DNA from 2 places in the Bacillus pretiosus genome. Region 1 is predicted to be linked to the other one. Evidence: riboswitches for the same ligand, from Rfam matches in the RefSeq annotation. Region 1 holds a riboswitch; the other holds the start of a gene.
What was found. A riboswitch is a leader RNA that binds a small molecule or an ion and turns the genes downstream of it on or off. The one in region 1 is predicted to bind cyclic di-GMP.

Region 2: it holds a riboswitch for cyclic di-GMP, as region 1 does, so the genes downstream of both, ACU8YW_RS02285 (methyl-accepting chemotaxis protein) here and ACU8YW_RS05570 (SpaA isopeptide-forming pilin-related protein) in region 1, are expected to answer to the same signal.

The regions. Positions count from the first base shown of each region.
Region 1 covers NZ_CM129593.1:1,056,248-1,064,417, forward strand. The annotation lists gene ACU8YW_RS05525 (TetR/AcrR family transcriptional regulator) at 1-358, shown strand, start outside; gene ACU8YW_RS05530 (hypothetical protein) at 361-528, shown strand; gene ACU8YW_RS05535 (PH domain-containing protein) at 608-1,084, shown strand; gene ACU8YW_RS05540 (PH domain-containing protein) at 1,077-2,516, shown strand; gene ACU8YW_RS05545 (DUF975 family protein) at 2,719-3,372, shown strand; partial or broken gene ACU8YW_RS05550 (hypothetical protein) at 3,555-3,996, shown strand; partial or broken gene ACU8YW_RS05555 (CPCC family cysteine-rich protein) at 3,993-4,254, shown strand; gene ACU8YW_RS05560 (hypothetical protein) at 4,321-4,704, opposite strand; gene ACU8YW_RS05565 (TetR/AcrR family transcriptional regulator) at 5,037-5,573, shown strand; cyclic di-GMP riboswitch class I at 5,746-5,838, shown strand; gene ACU8YW_RS05570 (SpaA isopeptide-forming pilin-related protein) at 5,898-8,170, shown strand, end outside.
Region 2 covers NZ_CM129593.1:439,312-447,481, forward strand. The annotation lists gene thiE (thiamine phosphate synthase) at 1-436, shown strand, start outside; gene ACU8YW_RS02280 (anaerobic C4-dicarboxylate transporter family protein) at 552-1,865, opposite strand; cyclic di-GMP riboswitch class I at 2,149-2,233, shown strand; gene ACU8YW_RS02285 (methyl-accepting chemotaxis protein) at 2,377-4,116, shown strand; TPP riboswitch at 4,178-4,279, shown strand; gene ACU8YW_RS02290 (MTH1187 family thiamine-binding protein) at 4,380-4,700, shown strand; gene ACU8YW_RS02295 (ABC transporter permease) at 4,672-5,445, shown strand; gene ACU8YW_RS02300 (ABC transporter substrate-binding protein) at 5,442-6,440, shown strand; gene ACU8YW_RS02305 (ABC transporter ATP-binding protein) at 6,437-7,186, shown strand; gene ACU8YW_RS02310 (hypothetical protein) at 7,253-8,026, shown strand.

The sequences.
Region 1 (8,170 bases):
ATATAAGAAAGAAAACTTTGCAGAAAAGTTAATTGCTGATGGTTTACATATGCTCTCTGAGTATGAAGGGCAAGAAGGAATATTACGCGTTATAAATGAATTTATCGTAACTGCATCGCGAAATGAAAAGTATCAGAAACGCTTATTTGAAATACAAGAAGATTTCTTAAATGGTTTCCACGATTTATTGAAGAAAGGTGTAGAACTTGACGTTGTGTCACAACAGGCAACGGAAGAAAATGCTCATACGTTAGCGCTCGTAATCGATAATATGAGTAATTACATGTTAATGGGGTTCCAGTTAAAGTATAAAGAAATTTGGATTCGAAATGTGAAAAACGTCTTGAAGGAGGAATAAAAGTGAAAATGCAAAAAAACTGGTGGCTCGGTTTTCTCGGATTTATTGGGATTTATAAAATTCCAGGTATGATTGAAGCTTTTCAAGCAGATGGAAGTTGGATGAAGTTAATTGGCTTCATTTGGCTACTTTGGTTCGGATATTTTATTCCTGAGAAGAAAGAAGATTGAATTTCAATTTTATGTAAAGTTATGTAAAATATAGATTGAGAGTATTCGTATATTAGATTACTAGATTTGGAGTGGTTACATGGATCCATTGAAAAATGAAATTAACCCTGACATGGTCAAGGTGTGGAAAGTTCGTGCTGTAATTGAAGAAGGAATCGGTATTCTCGTCATTTTAGCTTACCTTTTCCTCATGATAAAGTTTGATTGGTGGGCGTGGATTTTGTATGTAATGATTGGGCTAACAGTTGTGTTCGCACCATTTTCGTACTTTTTATTCCCGAAACTACGTCAACGTTATTACAGTTATCAATTAAATGAAGAAGAACTTGAAATTCAGCACGGTCTTTTCGTCGTAAAGCGCGTATTAGTACCGATGATTCGTGTACAGCACGTGACGATTGAACAAGGTCCAATTATGAGAAAATATGGATTAGCAGAATTACACATTTCAACAGCGGCAACTTCTCACAGCATCCCAGGCTTAACGATGTATGAAGCAGAAATGTTGAAAACGAAAATCGCACAATTAGCGAAAGTGAGTGATGAGGATGTATAAGAGGCAGCATCCGATCACGATGTTATTAGAATTAAAAATAACAGATTTTATACCACTCATTATTTTCATGTTTAGTTTAAATGGAAAATTCCCGTTTTGGTATTTAATCCCCGCTGCATTCGGTTTACTCACCGTTTTTTCAGCATTTGAAAAATGGTATTACACAACATATTGGGTCGAAAATAACGTATTACACGTAAAACAAGGGCTCTTTGTGAAGAAGGAGAGCTACTTAAATAAAGAGCGTGTTCAAACGATTAATACAAGTTCTAACGTGCTATATCAAATGCTTGGCTTAAAAAAGATTCAAATCGAAACAGCAGGGGGAGGCGACGATGCAGAAGTAAGCTTAGCTGGTATTACAGTAGAAGAAGCAACAGAGCTTATTGCAATGCTAAATGATCCAACTCCAGAAGTGAAAGCAGAAGAAACATCAGAAGAAGTAGTAGAAAAAGAAATCGTAACAGAAGAAAAACAAGCGACTGAATATAAATTAACTTGGAAAGAAATTTTGCTAGCGTCTGTTACATCTGGTCAGTTTGGACTATTATTCTCATTAATCTTTTTCGTGTATCACCAAGTAGATGAGTACATTCCGAAATGGATAGAGAATGGCGTCAAGTCGTATGTAATGGAACATGATATATATGGCTGGATTTTCATGATAGCTATTTTGATTGTCCTTTCATGGATTATATCGACAATCGGTTATGCGCTAAAACATGGAGATTTCACAGTGAATCGAAGAAATGATGAAGTCCGCATTTCGCAAGGATTACTTGAGAAAAAAGAACTCGTCCTAAAATTGCACCGCATTCAAGGTATTACGATAAAAGAAAGTATTTTGCGTCAGCCATTCGGTTATTGTGCTGTACAAGTAGAAGTGATTCAAGGTAAAGGACTGGGTGACGAGAAAGAAAAAGTTACACTGCATCCTATCATTCGAAAAGATCGCGTACAACAGTTACTCGCACATTTACAACTACCATATGAACTGAATACAAACATTATTTCATTACCAAAAGCAGCATTACGTCGTTACTTAATTGATAGTTTTATATTCTTCGCAATGCTAGCAATCCCGCTTACTGGAATAAGTATATACTTTGAAAAGTATTACATCATGTGGGCATTCATTCCGCTCGCGTTCCTCATCTTTACACTTGGATACGCAACATTTAAAACAAATGGCTACAGTGTAAATGGAGAGCAAATTACGCTTGTATATCGCAGCGTCGGCAAATATACAGGGCTTGTTAGAAGAAGGCACGTCCAATCAATGGAAAAGACACAATCCTATTTCCAGCGCCGTGCAAATCTATGTACGTACAAATTCTCTAGCGCATCATCGGATTATAAATTAGAGCATACGAGAGTAGAAGATGCGGAGAGAATGCAGGATTGGTATAAGAAGAGAATGAGTGAGAATTAACTTGAAAAAGCTTGCCTATTATGAAAGGCAGGCTTTTTTTATTATAGGAAAATGAGTGACTTAATTCATATATTAGTAAAGCTACAGCGCACATATATCAATACATATCAAAAAAAGGTAGTATGCTTCTATTTCAGGAAAATCTGTGGAATTTTTGATGTGAATGGTATACTAATATAGAAAAAGTATTAGGAGGCTATATATGATAAGTCAGTTAAAAAGAGAAGCACTTGATGCATTAAAAGGAAAATGGGGATTAGCGGTAGGGGCAACCTTATTAGTCGGAATCCTTATTGGAGCTGTTGAAATGCTAACCACAGGTATTTTCTCGATATTTTGGGGTTGGGAAGAAGCAAATGAGTCGCTTACAGTAACTATTATTGCAATGTTTATTATCGGGCCGTTAACAGTAGGTGCTTCTTATTTTGTTTTAAATGTAATTCGCGGGACTAATGCTCGTATTGGTCATATATTTAGATGGTTTAACGATGGAAGTAAGTTTATGAAATCGTTTTCAACATATTTACTAATGAATGTGTACTTGGTTCTATGGACATTACTTCTTATTATTCCAGGTATTATTAAATCATTTTCTTATTCTATGACATATTTTATTTTGAATGATCATCCAGAATATACAGCGAATCAAGCGATTACTGAAAGCCGTCGTATGATGAATGGACATAAAATGGATTACTTTTTACTATGCTTAAGTTTCTTAGGTTGGTTCATTTTAAGTATTCTTACTTTAGGAATCGGTTTCTTATGGTTAGTACCTTATTTCTACACGACATCAGCTGCATTTTATGAAGAGATTTCAAAAGAATATTATAAAAAAGAAGACACTACTTTCTAATAACCACCTATCCCCTAAAGAATATAGGGCACAGATAGTTTAGATGTTCTGTTTATGGGGAGCACTTCAGGATAAGGTATAGGTTTTTATATAAAAATTCTGCCCTCTATGTTTTAGGATAGAGGGCTATTTTTTCATGTGAAAATAATGAATAATATATGTGAAACAAAAAAGCGAGGTGAATGAGAGTGAGCAAGTTTTTAATTCCGTATTCATTTTCTATATTAAGTTTCTTTATTTCAGTAACGGCACTTGATTTATATGATAGGATAGGAAAAAATGATGAGATGACTTCGCCAAACATAATTGGAAAGATAATTCAATCTACTGCGCAAATGGGAGTCCTTACATTATATTTCGGAGTACCTATCATTTTAGGTGGCTGTCTACTTGGGGAATTATTGTTTAGAGGTATCATTTTACGATTTAAACTAAGCTATATTATATCTTTATTATTATATTTACTTTTAGCTTGTAGTATTGTTTCAGTAACAGTTGGGATTCCAACTACATATGAAGATTCTAATATTTTTTTCATGGGAATAACTATGATTTGCGCTGTTACATTCTTTGTGGGCCGGAATATATCGGAAAAAACAAGTTAATAATGGAGTGACAGAATGAAATACACTTGTCCGTGCTGCGGGTATAGAACAATAGAAGAACCACCAGGTAACATATGAAATTTGTAATATATGTTATTGGGAAGATGATGAGGTTCAGTTTAACGGTCCTGACTTTGAAGGCGGGGCGGATGAAGTTTCGTTAAGACAAGCACAGAAAAATTTCATTACATTGGGTGCTTGCGAGGAATGTTTTGTGCAATCAGTTAGAAAGCCAAATAGTGAAGATGTGAAGGACGCTAGTTGGAAGCAAATTTAGTAAGTAAAATGTTATTACTCAATTTATCAGGAGTAATAACATTTTTTTTATGCAATGATGAAAGAATTAACGCCGTCTTATAAGATAAAATAGTAAAGATGATACAGTAATAGGAAGGCCAGTATCCAGAAAAGCTTTTAAATAAAAGGATAGAAAATCTCTGTCATTAAACCACATAAAGAATAAATGATTGTAGGAAATACCTAACAGTATAAATAAAGGAATACCGATCTTTAATTCGTGACTTCCTTTTATTTTTCTATAACAAAATTCACCTAATAAACAACCGATAAGAACAGGAATGCTTCCAAGAATTAAAAACATAATAATAGATACCCAAATCGGTCCCCATGAATCCGCATAATTTGGAACTAGTGTATACTGTAAAACGTTCACAATGATAGAAAAAACCAGTAAGCATATTAAATAACTAATAGAAAATTTTTTCAATGGAATCATCCTTATAAAAGTTCACTTTATTTTTATGAACATATAAACCTCTTTGAATTATAGATTAAATATATAAGGATAATCAATTTGTATGCATTTCATGTTTATGGATATATTTTCAACGAATATAAATGTATAGATGTATAGTCAATTGTGAGTATTTGATGTTATCATATTGAATGATATGGAAATTTTTAATAGAAGAAGCAACGAACAATTCAAAGGTAATGAAGCCTTTGTGGTATAAAGAAAATATTTATTATTACTCAGCGATATTAAAAATAAGATACGTATTTATATAAATTTAGTAGAAATGGGGGTTTTAAAAAGGAATGAGTATAAGTATAACAAGGCAAAAAATTTTAGCGGCCGCTTCTCAAATTGTGCAATGTAAAGGGGTTGCTAAGTTAACCTTAGAAGCGGTAGCAAAAGAGGCGGGGATAAGTAAAGGTGGATTGTTGTATCACTTTTCAACTAAAGAAGCTTTAATAGAGGGCATGATACTCAAAGGGACGGAGGAGTATCAAGACGCTATTCACAATAAAGTAGCGGAGGACTTAGAGAAGAAAGGAAGGTGGGTACGTTCTTTTGTAGAGGAAAGATTAAGTAATGAGGGAAGAGTAGAAGAGCTGGGTAGTAGTATGATGGCAGCATTAATGCTAAAGCCTGAATTACTTGAACCGTTAAAACAATCATTTCAGCAACTGCAAAATAAAATAGAAAATGATGAGATAGATTCAGTTTGTGCCACAATTATTAGATTAGCGGCAGATGGATTATGGTATTCGGAATATTTAGGGGTTGGAAGACTAAGCCCCGAATTAAGAGAAAAAGTGATTCAAGCTCTTATTTTTAATTCATATAAATAGAATATACGAACTATATAATGTAAAACAATTCACCATTGCTTATTTAATGCACTGGTGAATTGTTTTTTTTTATTAGAAAAATAGAACAATTTCATAGAGTATTGAATTATAACCGTCCAGACGGTATAGTAATATTTGGTTTAAGAGGAAAATGAAACAAAAAAAGAATAAAAAATATTTTTAGCACACTATTCGAAAGGATAGGCCGCAAAGCTTAGAGTCTACGGTAATACATATTGGTTACTAAGATCGTCTGGTTGCACATTTTTGATGCAACCGGACGGTCTTTTTTTGTTATATAAATATAAAAAATAGGAGGGAATTATGCAAATGAAAAGTACTAAGAGGCATATTTCGATGGTTTCATTAGTTTTTCTAGTATTATTTTCAGTGCTAAATGTGTGGGCTCCAGTTATTCAAGCCGCTGTGATAAAAAATCCAGTGGACGAGATTAATATCTCCCGTACTGATGGTACAACGTCTGAACCATATCAAGCCTCAGATGGCATGAAAGTAGAAGTGAAGTGGTCAGCTAAAGAAAAAATAAAAAGTGGAGATCAATTCACAATTGATATGCCAAAAGAATTTAGAAAAGATCTTATGAATATGAGTTTTCCTTTAAAAGATGCTGAAGGAAAAACAGTTGGTACATGTGAGATGAAAAAAGGTCTATTGACATGTACTATGGGTGATTACGTAGAAGGAAAGAATAACGTTAAAGGTTCTTTATTCGTAGAATTCTACTTTGGGCTAGAAGCATATGATGGTGTCAAAGAAATTCCATTAGAATTTAACGTTGATGGTCAAATCGTAAATAAAGAAGTAAGTGTAAATAATACGACAGAGAGACCGAAGCCACATCCCAATACAGATAATCTATTGAAATGGGGTTCTTATAATCAAGAAGATCCATCAATTGCTGATTGGCTTGTATATGTAAATGCAACTGGAACAGAAATGCAAGATCTTAAATTAACAGACACATTAGGACCTGGGCATGAATTAATTACAGATAGCTTAGTATTAGAAGAGGCTGTATTTGAAGATGGCTATGCACCAACAAATATTAAGCCAGCAGATTTATCTAAAATTAAAATCAATGCAACGAAAACTGGATTTACAATTGAATTTCCAGACAGTTCAAAAGGTTATATTTTAAGATATAAAACAAAGATTACCAATCCCGCTGCAAAGCCTCATAAAAATACAGTGAAATTAGAAGGCAAAAATATTAAAACTGAAGAAAAAGTAGGAGAAGTATTCGTAAGTGGTGGGGGAGGAACTGGTTCAGGCGACGATCATCCACCTAGTATTGAAAAGAATATAGTTGATGAGAGTGGTAAGCTTGTAGAGAATCAGCAGTTAGCGCAAATGGATCAACCTATTCAATATCAAGTTGGTACACATATACCAAACGATCCTCCTAAATACACATCTATGGTAATTAGTGATGATTTAGAAGATGTATTAGAAGTATTAGAGGCAAAAGTGTATGATCAAAATGGCCAAGATATTACTTCTAAAGGAACACTAAAGATAGATAAACAAAAAAGTGAAGTAACATTTACGTTCGGTGAGAGTTTTGACTATAAGTCATATGAAGACCAGATAATTAACCTTAGTATTAAGGCGAAAATTAAAGCTAATGCAGACTTATCTTCTTACGTAGATAAGAAGATTCCTAATAAGGCAGAATTACATTTTGATGATAAAACATTAACATCGAAAGAAGTAAATGTTACACCGCCTGAAGCTCTAAAAGAAGGTACAGTATCGATTCATAAAATAGATGCTGAGAATCCGAACAAAGGGTTAAAAGGTGCCGAATTTGAAGTTCGAAATAGTGCAAATGAAGTTGTTGCAAAACTGATAACGGACGAAAACGGCTTTTCAGTACCTCAAACTTTAGCTCCTGGGACGTATAAAGTTTATGAAAAAGTAGCACCTGAGGGATATCAAAAATTAACAAGTCCGGTAGAGGTTACACTTCAAGCTGGAGAAACAAAAGCAATTGAAATTAAAAATACTTTGCAAAAGGGTCAAATTGAATTAAAGAAAATTGATTCAGAAAATGGTGAAAAACCATTAGCAAATGCAGAGTTTGATATAGTAAAAGACGGTGTAGTAGTTGAGCATATTATTACAGATAAAGATGGTAAGGCAATTTCTAAACCGTTAGCGCCAGGAAAATATATTTTAAAAGAAACGAAAGCGCCTGAAGGATACCAATTAAAAGAAACAGAATTCGAAGTAAATGTAACAGGGGACGGTATATTCCCGATAACAGTAGAAAATGCAATGACAGACAAAGGTAATGTAGAAATTACAAAGGTGGACAAAGAAAACGGTTCAGTATTAGCGGGTGTCGAATTTGAAGTCCAAGATGAGAAAGGTGAAGTAGTAAGAAAAGTAACGACGGATAAAGAAGGAAAGGCAAACGTTTCAGATCTTTCAGTAGGAAAGTACAAATTAGTAGAGACGAAAAGCTTACCAGGTTACAAGAAACTAACAGAGCCAGTATCGTTTGAAATTACAAAAGGTATGACGAAAGTCCTATCATTAAAAGTAGAGAATGAACAGTTAGAAAACGGTTCAGT
Region 2 (8,170 bases), 620 kb from region 1:
ATTCATCGTAAATGATGATGTGGAACTAGCTATGGAGTTAGATGCAGATGGCGTGCATGTTGGCCAAGATGATGAAGGAATTACTTCTGTTCGTGAAAAAATGGGTGATAAAATTGTTGGTGTATCTACCCATACAATTGAAGAAGCACGCTGGGCAATTGAAAACGGAGCTGATTATTTAGGTGTTGGGCCTATTTTCCCAACGAGTACGAAAAAAGATACGAAAGCTGTACAAGGAACGAAAGGTTTAGCTCATTTTAGAGAACAAGAAATTACAATACCGATCGTTGGGATTGGTGGCATTACAATTGAAAATACAGCGTCAGTTATAGAAGCTGGTGCGGACGGTGTTTCTGTTATTTCCGCGATTAGTTTAGCGGAATCTCCGTATGAAAGTACGAAGAAGCTAGTAGTGGAAGTAAATAGGAGCTTGTAGGGAAAGGGAACTTCACAAAAATAGAAAAGAACATAATGGACAGTTAAAAATATTTAAACAAACGTTTGATTAAAAAAGCACAAACCCTTTAAAATTGTCGGTTTGTGCTTTTTCTTTAAAACATAATTGATATTAGGAGCATTCCAATTCCGATAGAGGTGAATGTTGCGATTAGGCCTGGAATCATAAAGCTATGATTTAAAACATATTTACCAATACCTGTTGTACCAGTGCGATCGAAGTTAATGGCAGCAACGATTGTTCCATAGTTTGGAATGAAGAAATATCCATTTACTGCAGGGAACATTGCGATTAGTAGTGCTGGTGGAATACCGAGTGATAATCCAAGAGGCATTAAAGCACGTACTGTTGCTGCTTGGCTATATAGTAAAATAGATAGAATGAATAATGCGATGGCAAATAGCCATGGTGCACTTGTTACTAGGTGCTGAATTGATCCTTGAATCATATTTAAGTTTCCGTTAAAGAAAGTATCTCCCATCCAAGCGATACCGAAAATAGCAACAACAGCTGTTGCCCCCGCTTTAAAGACGTTACCAGACACGATGCTTTCTACATTTGGTTTGCAGAAAATAATAATAAGAGCTGCGATAGTTAACATAACCATTTCAATTGTGTTTGGCATGGAAAGACGAATTAACTTCCCGGCAACCATCCATCCTGGACGAAGTGCTTCAAATGAACCGAGAAGTACGACAAGGAAAGTTCCTACTAAGAAAAGGATAACGGATAGTTTAGCGCCTTTTAAACCAACAAATTCTTTCTTCTCTTCAATTTTAGGAATCATTCCTTCTTTTAAACGTTTCAAGTATTCAGGGTCTTCATTTAATTCTTTCCCCATTTTGCTAGCAACAAATGCAGCTACCATACAAGCGATGAAGGTAGAAGGAATACTTACTTTTAAAATATCTAATAAGGTGATTTTATAGTCAGCTAGCATTGCTAAAAGTGCAACTGTTGCAGCTGATATAGGGCTAGCTGTAATTGCTTGTTGGGAAGCGATTACGGCAATTGACATTGGTCGTTCCGGTCTAATCCCAGATTCGCGAGAGACTTCTGCGATAACAGGAAGTACAGAATAAGCAACGTGACCAGTTCCTGCGCACAGTGTAAATAAATAAGTAACAATTGGAGCAAAGAATGTAATGCGCTTTGGATTTTTTCGCAATGCTTTCTCAGCTAGATGAACAAGGTAGTCCATTCCTCCAGCAGCTTGCAGTGCACCGGCAGCTGTAATTACTGCTAAAATCATAAGCATTACATCAATAGGAGGAGCTGTAGGTTGTAAGTGGAAGACAAAAACAAGTATTGCCATACCAACGCCACCCATTACTCCTAGACCAACTCCGCCTAGGCGTGCGCCAATAAAAATGCAGAGTAGTAACGTAAGAAATTGTAGCCAAAACATGATAAACTACCTCCGGAATTCATTAGTTAAGATATATTTGAATAATTTAATTTGAACGAAAATTAAAACAAATACCCAAAATAATCCTTGTGTTATATACATTTTTTATTATATAACACAAGAAATGTAACATTCACGAACTTTGTTAAATTATTTCGAAAAAATAATACCTTGAAACTTTACATTTGCATCTCTAAATAGGTAGACATTTTAATTCTTATGTTGTAATCTTTGATAGAGAATAATTTAATTCTCATAGAACTCCCATATCGTTCAACTCGTTCAGCGAGAAAGGCAAACTGATGGAAACATTAGGACGCAAAACTACAGGAGCTAAGGTCGAAAGGCTATGCTAGCCAGTTACCGGACGGATAGGGTTGGTCTTGACCAATGCTCTTTTCATTGGTCTTTTTTTTGTTTATAAACAAATGAGAGCCGTTATCGTTTATTAATAAGGTGTATATTTTAATAGCGTTACTTTATAGTAAGTTAATTAAGAAAGGTGATGTTAATGAGAAGATATTGGCATAAACTATCATTTCTTCAAAAAAATGTATTGTTAACTGTGTTAGTTATTTTGACGCTTGTCGGTACTATGGGAGCGTTAAGTTTTAACATGTTTCAAAATAGCATGATGTCTATATTTGAAAGGCATTCTTTTGAAACAGGAGATACGGTATTACATAAATTAGACGCAGAAATATTGAGAGATGTTGCAAAAGACCCAACAGCAGAAAGAGAAAAGAGAGAGAAGTTAACAGAGAAATTAGATGAATCAACGGAAGAATTGAACAGTGTTGGACAAACCTATATTGTTGGAGCGAAAAAAAATGAAAAAGGTGAGCTACAAATCATTGATTTATCTACAGGTTTAGCAAATGTTGTTGAAGTAAGGCCGGGAGAATATTATAAACAACCAGACCTTTGGATGAAAGCATATGATAAAGTAATGAGCACAAAAAAAGCAAACATGACAGAAGTATATGAAGACGCATTAGGAACATGGGTAACGATATTAGAGCCAATTAAAGATGGAGAAGGTAATATTGTGGCACTTGTTGCAGCTGATGTAGATGCTTCTATTGTTCCTAGTACAAAAGAAAAGTTCATTATACAAGGTTTAATGTTTATTTGTATTTCTGTTTTAATTGCAACTTTTATTCAATTCTTAATTGTGCGTAACGCACTTGCTCCATTGCGGGATTTACGTGAAGGATTGCGCAGAGTCGGTGAAGGTGATTTAAGTATTAAATTAGAGGAAAGACCAGATGATATTGGTATTATTAATGCGTATTTTAATAATACCATTGAGAAGTTTAAAGGAATTATAGATAAAGTGAAGCAGACAGCAGAACAGGTTTCCTCATCTTCGCAAGAATTGTCAGTGAGTACGAAAGAGAATAGTATGGCAGTCCAAGGAATCGTAAGTTCTATAGTTGAGTTAAGGGCTGGCGTTCAATCACAAGAAACTTCAGTACCAAAGTATTTAGGTATTGTATATGAAATGGAAGATAGGATGGAAGAGATAACTAATATTGCAAAACAAATGGCGAAAGAGTCTGAAGGTACGACGCATCATTCAGTAAAAGGAAATGGTGTTATTGAACAGACGATTAATCAAATGAAAATAATACAAAATGCAGTACAAGATTTATCTTCTATCATTCATTCTTTGGAAACAAGATCAAAAGAAATTAGTGATATTGTAAATGTAATTACAGGTATTTCAAATCAAACGAATTCGCTAGCTTTAAATGCTTCTATTGAAGCTTCACGTGCTGAGGCAACCGGAAAGGGATTTGCCGTTGTTGCTGATGAAGTGCGTAAATTAGCAGAGCAGACGGAAGCATCAGCAAAAGATATAGCGAAATTAATAGGGGAAACACAAGTTGAAACGGAAGAAGCTGTTGTTTCAATACAAAAAGCTTCAAAAGAAGTAGAATCCGGAATTAAACTTTTTCAAAGTAGTGGTGCTTTCTTTGAAAAAATTTCAAAATCAGCACAATCTGTTACAAATCAAGTTAGAGTTGTTTCTAGCAATTCAAGTGATATATTGCAAAATAGCCAAAATATTGTTCGTGTTGTAAATGAACTATCACTTATTGCAAATAAGTATGCAAATAGTAGTAATAATATTGAAGAAAGTATGAAAGAACAGGAAATGTCTGTACAAGATATAGCTGAATTAGCTAGTTCTTTAAGCTGGCTTTCACAGGAGTTACAAGAGTTAATAGGGGAATTCAAAAGTTAAATGAAATGATTATACGTGCTTTTGTTTGTTCAATAAAATAAATCATGCTACAATGAAAACGAATTAAGGACCGGGGAGCCAATTGGCTGAGAGGATGTAAACAAACATCGACCCTCAACCTGATCTGGATAATGCCAGCGTAGGGAGTTACTTAAAGTGATGTAGCATATGTTATTCTATAATAACTTGCATACAAGGCTTTCCTACGCAGTAGGAAAGCCTTTTCTTGTTTTAATATTTCATTTTATAAGGGGGATTTTACTATGTCACAACAAGTTACAATTTCATTTTCAGTAGTACCACAAGCGAAGAACAAAGATGTGTATTCTGTTGTTGATAAAGCAATTGAAGTTGTACAACAATCGGGAGTTCGTTATGAAGTAGGGGCAATGGAAACAACGCTGGAAGGAGAATTAGATGTACTTCTTGATATCATTAAACGTGCGCAACAAGCTTGTGTGGATGCTGGAGCAGAAGAAGTGATTACTTCTATTAAAATCCATTATCGTCCAAGCACTGGTGTAACGATAGATGAAAAGGTTTGGAAGTACCGTGATGAATATGCAAAACCAGAAGCAATCTAAAATAATTACAACAATTTGGCTTATCCTTCTCATAGCGATATGGGAAGGATCTGTTTCATTATTTAAAATTGAACCGTGGATTTTACCGAAGCCTTCTGCCATTGTTCAAGAATTAATTGGAATGAAAGATTTACTATTACCGAATATGATGCAAACGTTACAAGAGGTTCTAATCGGACTGTTTTTTGCGATTTTAATTGGGACAAGTATTGCAATTATTATGGATGTTATCCCTTTATTTCGTATTTTAATAAATCCGTTGCTTGTTATTTCGCAAACGATTCCAATCGTTGTACTTGCACCGTTATTTATTATTTGGTTTGGATATGGAATGCTACCGAAAGTAATGGTAGTAATACTCGTTTGTTTCTTCCCGATTGCGCTCAGCATTTTAGAAGGTTTTCAAACGGTAGATAAAAATATGTTGAATTTGTTGCAAACGATGAAGGCAACGAAATGGCAAGTTTACCAGAAAGTAAAGTTTCCAGCAGTGCTGCCATACTTTTTCTCAGGTTTAAAAATTGCAGTTACATATAGCGTAATGGGAGCAATTATTGGGGAATGGCTCGGTGCAAGCGAAGGATTAGGAGTTATGCTTACAAGAGCTACAAAATCCTTTCTAACAGCCCGAGTATTTGGTGTGGCGGCAATTATTGTTATGGTGACATTATGTCTGTATTTTATTGTGGAGTTTATGGCAAGAATAACAGCACCATGGATATATAGAAAGGACGGCAGAAAATGAAAAAAGGTTTAAAAGTTATGTTGGCTGCCTTATTAGCAGTAGGTGTAGCTGGATGTAATCCGGCGAAGAAAGAAGAAAGTGCAAGTAAAGATCAAAAAGTAAAAGTAGTATTAGATTGGTTTCCGAATACGAATCATACTGGCCTATATGTAGCGCAAGCGAAAGATTATTATAAAAAGCAAGGATTAGATGTAGAAATTATTCAGCCAGGTGATAATGTGACAGCGGAGCAAATGATAGCTTCCGGAAAAGCTGACTTCGCAATAAGCGCACAAGAAAATGTAACGTTGGCTCGTGTGGAAGGTATTCCTGTTGTATCTATAGGAGCAATCATTCAACATAACACTTCAGCTTTTGCATCACTTAAAAAAGATAATATGACGTCACCAAAAGATTTTGAAGGTAAACGTTACGGCGGCTGGGGAGGACCAGCAGAAGAAGCAACGTTGAAGACAATCATGGAGAAGCATCAAGCTGATTTTAATAAAGTTGAAAAAATCATCTTAGGACAAACAGATTTCTTTAAATCAATCGGTCGTGATGCAGACTTTGAATGGATATATTACGGATGGGATGGAATTGAAGCGAAGCGCCAAGGAAAAGAGTTAAATACGATTATGGTGAAAGACTTAGACCCAGCGCTTGATTTCTATAGTCCTGTTATTATTACGAGTGAAAAACATACGAAGCAAGATAAAGACTTTGTGAAAAAGTTTATGAGTGCAACGACAGAAGGTTATAATTTTGCAATTAAAGAACCGAAAGAAGCTGCTGATATTTTAATTAAAGCAGTTCCAGATGTGAATAAAGAATTAGTACAAGAAAGTCAAAAATGGTTAAGTACGAAATATCAAGATGATGCAAAAACGTGGGGAGTACAGAAGGAAGAAGTTTGGACGAATTACATGAATTTCTTATATGATAACAAAGTTATTAAGAAGAAAATTGATGTGAAAGATGCCTTTACAAATGAGTTCCTTCCAAGTGAAAAATGAGTGGATTACAAATAAAAGAGATTGTAAAAGCTTTTGATGGAAAGAATGTATTAGCAAATATTGGTGCTTCTATACGAGAGGGAGAGTTCGTTTCCTTTGTAGGACCGAGTGGTTGCGGGAAAAGCACATTATTAAATATGATTGCAAATGTTGAAAAACCAACAAGTGGAAATGTAACGTATAAGGATACGCACGTACAAGAGCAAGATGTTGTAAGTTATATGCCGCAGCAGGATTTATTACTACCTTGGCGATCAGCTTTGCAAAATATAGTTCTTCCATTGGAAATCGAAGGGAAACCGAAAAAACAAAGGCTGACAGAGGGAATGGAAGCATTAAAGCAATTTGAACTAGATGAATATGCAGACCATTATCCAGATGAATTGTCTGGTGGTATGCGTCAAAGAATTAGTTTTTTGCGCACATATTTATGTGAAAAGCCAATTATGCTACTTGATGAGCCTTTTGGAAAATTAGATGCCTTTACAAAAATGGAAGTACATAGCTGGCTTTTAAACTCTTGGCACCAAGAGAAGCAAACAATCGTTATGGTTACACATGACTTAGATGAGGCAATCTTACTTTCGGATCGCGTATTTATTTTATCTCAAAGACCAGCATCAATAGTTGGAGAGGTACAAGTGAAATTACCTAGACCAAGAACGATGGATATGTTAACATCACTTGAGTTAAAGAAGGATAAGGAAGAAATTCTGAGAGTATTAGCTCCTTATATGAAAAAATAGAAAAAGCCTCTTAACAGTTTTTAGTATAATTACTGTTAAGAGGCTTTTTTATATAGGGGGAGAAAGATGAAATCTATAGAGCAAATAGTTGATTCATTAACGCCGGATAATCTTGAAGAAGGAAAGTCCTTATTAAAAAATCATATTTTATTAATGAAGTATGGTATGGAACATCATGAATTAAAAGAAGAAGAAATGACAGAAGTTTTAAAGTGGGTTCAAGGCCGGAATCAATTGAGAGAAGATGTTCCAGAATTACGCGATTTACATTTAATTAAAAAGTTTCAAGTGGTATTAGATGAATTTATTCATTCTATAATTTCAAATGGTTATGTGGAAGACGCGGTAGAAGTTTTAGAGAGTATATTAAAAAGTATGGGGGCAGTCGCTCATATTTTAAAAATTATGTTTGTCAGCAAAAGAACAGTTAATAGAAATTCTTTAGAAATGGTAGAAGAGTTAAAAAGAGAGTGCTACAACTTAATGGAACAGCGTGCTGTTGTCGGGTTACATGCTCAAATCTTTCACGTTTTAGGTTTTGTTCATTCAATTCAGTTTGATTTAGAAGAAAGGTCACAGGAACATGGACGATCTGTAATAGGATTTTTAACAGATTTTAAAAAGAATGAATTGAAGTCTGTACAACAATTTCAAAACGAAGAGCATATTCCAGAAGTGAAAAATATGGTTAGTAAAGAGTACGGAATAGAATTACAAAGAAGAATTTATATTTGGAAATCGTTAACGCTCATCTTTACAAGTCCATATGCATTAGAAAAGATGTATAAAGAAATTTACGCAGAAAATGAAAAAACGGAGAAGGAACAAAAGAAAAAATAGAGAATAGAATATAACAGAGTAGTTTATACTCTTAATATAACAAATGTTAAAGGAGTGAAAGGATAAAATGACTTTATCAACTGTTCTTCAAATGGTTTTAGCTTGATACGGGAGAAGTCTGCCCATTTTTAACGATTAAGCTAA